One region of the Ruoffia tabacinasalis genome, then DNA from elsewhere that is predicted to be linked to it. Evidence: predicted binding sites of a transcription regulator. Region 1 holds the regulator's gene; the other holds the start of a gene.
The links. The regulator CtsR, encoded in region 1, represses protease genes until heat stress. The targets are predictions, from matches to a motif close to TTGGTCAAAAAAGGTCAAANA.

Region 1 (3,433 bases):
CTTCACAATACTCATTATATGTATTCTTAGGCTTATTAGTTGCAATGTTTATTACTTCATTCGCTGGTTTTGCTGGTGCTAAAACAGCAAGCGAAACACATAATAATGCTGTCTAATAAAGACTAGAAACAATAAACAAATTTAATTGACTACACCTCTCTCTTAGTCTATTCTATAACTAAGAGAGAGGTGTTTTTTTGAATCATTTTAAACTTGATAAGCAATTTATAGCAAAGGTATTATTTATTGCGGTTGTTATTTTAATTATTTTTAATTGGTCACAAGTAGCAGGTGCCTTTGGAGTTGTTTGGCAAGTTGCTTTCCCAGTTGTCTTAGGGGGAATGATGGCTTACGTTTTGAACTTACTCATGAACCAGTTTGAGAAAAGATTGTATCCCAATACGGATAAAAAATGGTTGCAACACACTCGCCGTCCGCTAGCGATTGTACTTTCAATTTTAGTCATTACTTTAGTCGTTGCGGGAATCATTGGTTTAGTTGTTCCGCAACTAATTACAGCAATATCAACATTAGTTGAAGCGGTGCCGACCGTGACAAATTCTGTGCAAACTTGGGTTGAAGAGCAACAACATCTTATCCCAATGTTTAATGACTTAATGGAGCAAGTGGACTTTAATTGGAGTAGTGTGATGTCTAGTTTTGCAGAGATTGGAAACCGACTGCTTCGAGGTGTAGCGGAGTCTTCTGTATCACTTTTATCTAGTTCAGCTTCAGCTGTGACAACCTTTGTATTGTCAGTGATGTTTGCCCTTTATATTTTAGTGTCGAAAGAAAAGCTGGGTAAAAATTTCAATGATATCCTGATTTCATATTTGAGTGATGAGCAAGTAAGAATTGTTAAGAACATCTTGAATGTGACTGACGATGTCTTTTCCAACTATATTACAGGAACGGTCATTGAAGCCTTTATCCTAGGTTTCATCGTATCGCTTGGACTTTGGGCCATCCAAATGCCATATGCAGCCATGCTCGGAGCCTTGCAAGGTGCGTTAGCGTTTATTCCTTTAGTCGGAGCATTTTTAGCGGGGTTTGTCGGTGCTATTATCCAATTCGCGGTTTCGCCAGTGAATGCGTTAATTTATCTCATTTTCGTTATTGTCGTTCAACAACTCGAAGGAGATTTGATCTATCCGCGTGTGGTTGGTGATTCAATCGGCCTTCCAGGTATGTGGGTCTTAGCAGCCGTAACTGTCGGTGGCGGCTTGTTCGGAATTTCAGGTATTTTACTTGGGGTACCGGTCTTTGCAACAATCTATAAACTATTCAGTTTAGATATAAGCTATCGTAAACAGATTCGGGAAGAAGCCAAAGAACGTTCTCTAATGAATGAATACGAAGAAGAAGGGTTAAAATTAAAGCCATTTGAAGCCCTCCGTCATAAAATATTGACACCTGAAGATATTCAAGATATTTAAATAAAATGGAGCCCTGATGTCTATATAAGATAGATTTAGGGCTCTTTTTCAATTCAAAATGTTGATTTTTTCAATGGATATGCTATAATGGTCAAAGAAGGTCAGAAGGCACGCAATCACTTCATTAAAGTCCTCTTTCCTTAAACTGAATAGTTGTCGAGAAAGTTTTTTTATTATATAATAGTCAAAGATAGTCAATGTTAGTGGAAGGGGGATCATAGTGGCACAAAGAAATATGTCGGATATTATTGAAGCTTATTTAAAAAGCTTTTTGAAAAATAGTGAAAGAATTGAAATCAAACGAAGTGATATTGCAGAACAATTTGATTGTGTACCTTCACAGATTAACTATGTTATTAATACACGCTTTACTCAAGAACATGGCTATATGGTAGAAAGTAAACGAGGTGGTGGGGGCTATATACGGATTCTAAAAGTTGAGTTAGTTGATGAAATCGACGCCCTTGACGATATGATCCAAATGATAGGACCGCGTATAAATCACCGCAGTGCAATCAATATTATTGAAACATTAGTCAACCATAGTATAATGACAGAACGAGAAGGCGCATTAATACTATCAGTGATTGATAAAGCATTACTACAAACAATCTCGTTACATGAACAAGAAGCAAGAGCTTTGATTCTGTCGAAGTTTTTAGAACAATTACGAATTACATATAAATAAAGAGGTGAAAGTATGTTTGAAGAATTATTTACTGAAAGTGCTCGCCAAGTAATGATTTTTGCTGCTGAGCAAGCGTATTACTTAAGACATCAGGCTGTGGGCACAGAACATATCTTATTAGGTCTAGCTCGTGAAGAGTCAGGTATTGCTGGGAAAGCTTTACGTGGTATGGGCGCAGACTACCAAACGTTACTAACTGAATTAGAAATTATTCACGGTAAAGTGAATGCTCCACGTATGCAAGGGGATATTGTTATTCCATACTCACCACGTGCGAAGAAAATTATTATGAATGCATCGAATGATGCGAAACGTTTAGGTGTGCCAAAAGTTGGAACAGAGCATTTATTACTAGGCATGTTAAAAGAAGAAATCTTAGCAACAGTTCTATTAAAGAACTTAGGTATCAACTTAAATGAATTAAGAAAAACAATCTACGAAATGGTTGGTGTGAACGATTCAACAGGACGCGTTCAAAATGGCCGTCGTGGACGTCAAAAACAACAACAGCAACAAAATGGAGTAGCAAGTTCGACAACACCAACTTTAGATTCACTTGCACGTGACTTAACACAATTAGCGCGTGACGGGAAGTTAGATCCAGTGGTTGGACGTGCGAATGAAATACGTCGTATCGTACAAATTGTTAGTCGCCGTTCAAAAAATAACCCCGTATTAGTCGGGGAACCTGGTGTTGGTAAAACTGCAATTGCCGAAGGTCTAGCAGAACGTATTGTATCTGGTGGAGTGCCTGAAAACATTGCTAACAAACGTTTAATGATGTTAGATATGGGTTCTCTTGTTGCGGGAACGAAATACCGTGGTGAATTCGAAGAACGTATGAAGAAAATCATTGAAGAAATTACCGAAGATGGTTATACAATTCTCTTCATTGATGAGTTACATACATTAATTGGGGCAGGATCAGCCGAAGGTGCTGTTGACGCAGCAAACATCCTGAAACCAGCATTAGCTCGTGGAGAAATTCAAATCATTGGTGCAACTACTTTAGATGAATATCAAAAACACATTGAAAAAGATGCAGCCTTAGAACGTCGTTTCTCTAAAGTTCAAATCGATGAGCCAACTCAACAAGAGTCTGTTCAAATTATTCATGGACTTAAAGAACGTTACGAAAAACACCACAATGTAGAAATTACTGATGAAGCGGTCGAAGCAGCGGTTAAATTAAGTACACGTTACTTAACTGAACGTCGCTTACCAGATAAAGCCGTTGATTTAATTGATGAGGCCTCAGCTAAAGTACGTATTGATGCAACGACGCACAGTACAAACTTAAGCGACCTTG
Region 2 (3,433 bases), on a different contig from region 1:
TGCTTCTGTTAGCTGTCCCCCTTCTTCATAACCTATATAACCTGGAGGTGGTCCCACTAATTTGGCTACAGCATGCTTCTCCATAAATTCTGACATATCCAAGCGAACCATCTCTAGCTCACTACCGAACAAGACATCTGCCAGTGATTTAGCAAGTTGAGTCTTTCCTACGCCGGTAGGACCTAAGAATAAGAATGAGCCGATTGGATGGTTTGGATCTTGAACGCCCGCTCTAGACCGGATGATAGCTTGAGCCACCTTGTCTACAGCTTGATCTTGGCCAACAACACGTTGCTTAATAATTTGATTTAATTGCAATAGCCGTTGCCGTTCATTTTCCATAACCCCTTGGACTTTAATCCCTGTTAGTTTCTCAACAATTTCTGCAATATCTGACTCTTCCACTGTATGTCGAATGAGATATAATTCATCGATATTTGCTAGTCGTTGTTCTTCTAAGGCTTCTATCTTTCTATTAATATTAGGAAGAAGTAGTTGAGTAATCTGTACGTACTCGTCTAATTCACCTTTTAGCTGAGCTTCTTTAGCTAATTTTAATTGATAGATTTTATCTTCATTCAATTCTTGTAACTGTTCAATGATCTTTTGTTCAACTTCCCAATGCTTTATTTTCTGATCTAACCGAGCGTTTAATTGATCTAAGTTACGACTTAAGTCTTCTTCAACGCTTTCTGTAAAGCCCTGTTCTTGTTTTAGTTTTTCAATCTTGACTTGAGTGATCTCATCTTTTAATGTTTGGATTTGTGCCGGCATACTCTTTATCTGAATATGTCGAACAGCACTTGCCTCGTCCATCAAGTCAATGGCCTTATCCGGCAGGAATCGATCGGTCATGTAACGATTCGAGAGATTCACAGCGGCTATGACGGCATCTTCAGTAATCTCAACTCCATGATATACTTCATAACTGTCCTTCACGCCTGATAATATATCAATCGCTTCATCAACAGTTGGCTCTGAGACATGAATTCGTTGGAAACGCCGTTCTAAGGCTTTGTCTTTTTCAATATTCTCCCGATATTCATCTTGAGTTGTTGCTCCTATACAGCGAAGCTCACCCCGTGCTAACATTGGCTTGAGAATATTTCCTGCATCCATCGAACCTTCGGTCTTACCTGCCCCTACAATCGTATGAATTTCATCAATGAACAAAATAATTTTATCATTTGAATCTCGCACATCATTTAGAACAGCTTTTAACCGTTCTTCAAATTCACCTCGATATTTAGCACCTGCAACAAGTGAGCTCATGTCTAAGTTATAAACGGCTTTGTCCTTCAAGTTCTTAGGAACGAGTCCTTGTTCAATCTTTTGTACCAATCCTTCGACAATCGCTGTCTTACCTACCCCAGGCAGCCCGATTAAAATAGCATTATTTTTTGCTTTTCTTGACAAGACACGAATAATTTCTTCAATTTCTTGCTCCCGTCCAATAATCTTATCAAGCTTACCTTGTTGGTACCGTTCATTTAAGTTTGTTGAATACTGATCCAATGCGTGATATACCATCTCTTGGTTCTCAGAAGTTGCTCGTTTCCCCTTACGAACCCGATTCAGTTTTTCTAATATAAGATCACGATCTATATCATTTTTTAATAAGAATGCTGTGATTGGATTATAGTTTTGATTCATCAGTGCCAGAATAAAATGCTCAGAACTACAGATTTCATCGCGCAATTCTTTCGCTTCTTCTTTTGCACTTTCAATTAAACGATCGTACCTCGGCGTCTGCTGTTGAGCGAATTGACTATCACTCCCTCGACTCACAGGTAACTTATCCAATTCCTGATTAATGAGTTGTACCATCTCATTAATATCAATCTCTAGTGATTCATAGAAATCAAACACAAAATGTTTAGGTTGCATCCAGACTGACCATAGATGAGGGATATCAACTTGAATCTGTTGTCTTTCTTTAGCAAGCGTCTGCGCATCGCTAAATGCCTGAATTACATTATTAGTAAATTCATTCATTCAGTCCAGACTCCTTTCCCTTAATGTATTATTGCGTATAATTTTTGCTTTATCATCGCTCCTTTAATGATGTTTCGTCTCTACTTAATATATAGCAATTACCGTGCCAACTTTTGAAAAGGCGATATAAACTATATTGACTCATTGAATAAAATACTTTATGTAACAAGGTGAAACAATTTGTTTCAATTAGTGTATCATGTGTCCTATGTGGAACAAGGTGAAACAGTTTATAAACAAAAAAGCGAGAACCCCTTAAACCATGGGTTCTCGCTTTTTATTTATCCAATCATCGAAGTAAGATAAAAGATGGCCAATCACAGAGGTAATCCTATCTCAAGTTTATCTATATTACATCTAATTGGTATTTCTTAATCTTGCGATAGAGGGTAGTTCGTGACATATTCAAAGCTTTCGCAGCGTGACTCTTATGATAATTATATTCTTCAAGTGTTTGAAGAATTTTTTCTGCTTCATTTTTAGGTTGTATATTTTTTTCTTGTTCTATTTTCACCCTAAGGTTACTTGGTGCTTGTGGAGCACTAAAGGTGGTCATTTCAATTAACTCTTTGATGACATGTGAGCTAGGTTGTTCGATAGGATAGAACATATACAACCGTTCAAGAAAATTGTTAAACTCTCGAATATTCCCATGCCAAGGATAGTGTTTCGTTATGTCGAATAATTCTCTCTTCCACGTAATTTGCCACTTTTTCTTCTGGCAGAATGATTCAATTAATGGAAGTAAATCTTCTGTTCGTTGACGTAAAGGTGGTATTTGAAGTGGAATGACATAGAGTCGGTAGTATAAATCTTCTCTAAAGCGACCTTCACAAACGGCAGTTTTCAAATCCTGATTAGTTGCTGTCACAATTCGAAAATCAACCGTGTAAGATTTATTGCTACCAATCGGTGTCACCTGTTTTTCTTCAATCGCACGTAGTAATGCGGCTTGCATTTTTAAAGACATACTGTCCACTTCGTCTAAGAAGAGTGTGCCTCCTTCTGCTTGTCGCATCTTACCGCTATAGCCTTCCTTGCTCGCTCCGGTAAATGCCCCAGCCGCATACCCAAACAACTCACTTTCTAGTAAGTTTTCACTAATTGAACCACAATTTAGACTAATTAATGGTCCATCCTTATATGGACTATTATAGTGAATCGTTTTGGCAATAATCTCCTTACCAGAACCTGATTCACCTCGTATATGAACGGGTACAGTACCCTCAGCCGCCTTATAAACTTTCTCTAAAAAATTCTGATAAGTCTTATTCTCTGATAGTACACCTGGATAATATTTTCTTTCTGTATGATTATTGGTATAGAATTGATACTTATAACCGATCAGTTCCTGATCATACAAAAGGGACTCAACATTATACAGACCGTCATATTGATGACAAAAAGCTTCAATATCAATACCTAGAGATAGTTGCTT

Region 2: ACFO5Y_RS10900 (ATP-dependent Clp protease ATP-binding subunit) is a predicted target of CtsR. The motif match lies at 2,203-2,223, and genes of this name have one in related genera.

The regions. Positions count from the first base shown of each region.
Region 1 is NZ_JBHSHQ010000004.1:29,566-32,998, forward strand. It holds gene ACFO5Y_RS00225 (TIGR04086 family membrane protein) at 1-116, shown strand, start outside; gene ACFO5Y_RS00230 (AI-2E family transporter) at 198-1,436, shown strand; gene ACFO5Y_RS00235 (CtsR family transcriptional regulator) at 1,657-2,124, shown strand; gene ACFO5Y_RS00240 (ATP-dependent Clp protease ATP-binding subunit) at 2,137-3,433, shown strand, end outside.
Region 2 is NZ_JBHSHQ010000068.1:7,345-10,777, reverse strand. It holds gene ACFO5Y_RS10900 (ATP-dependent Clp protease ATP-binding subunit) at 1-1,995, opposite strand, end outside; gene ACFO5Y_RS10895 (sigma-54-dependent Fis family transcriptional regulator) at 2,342-3,433, opposite strand, start outside.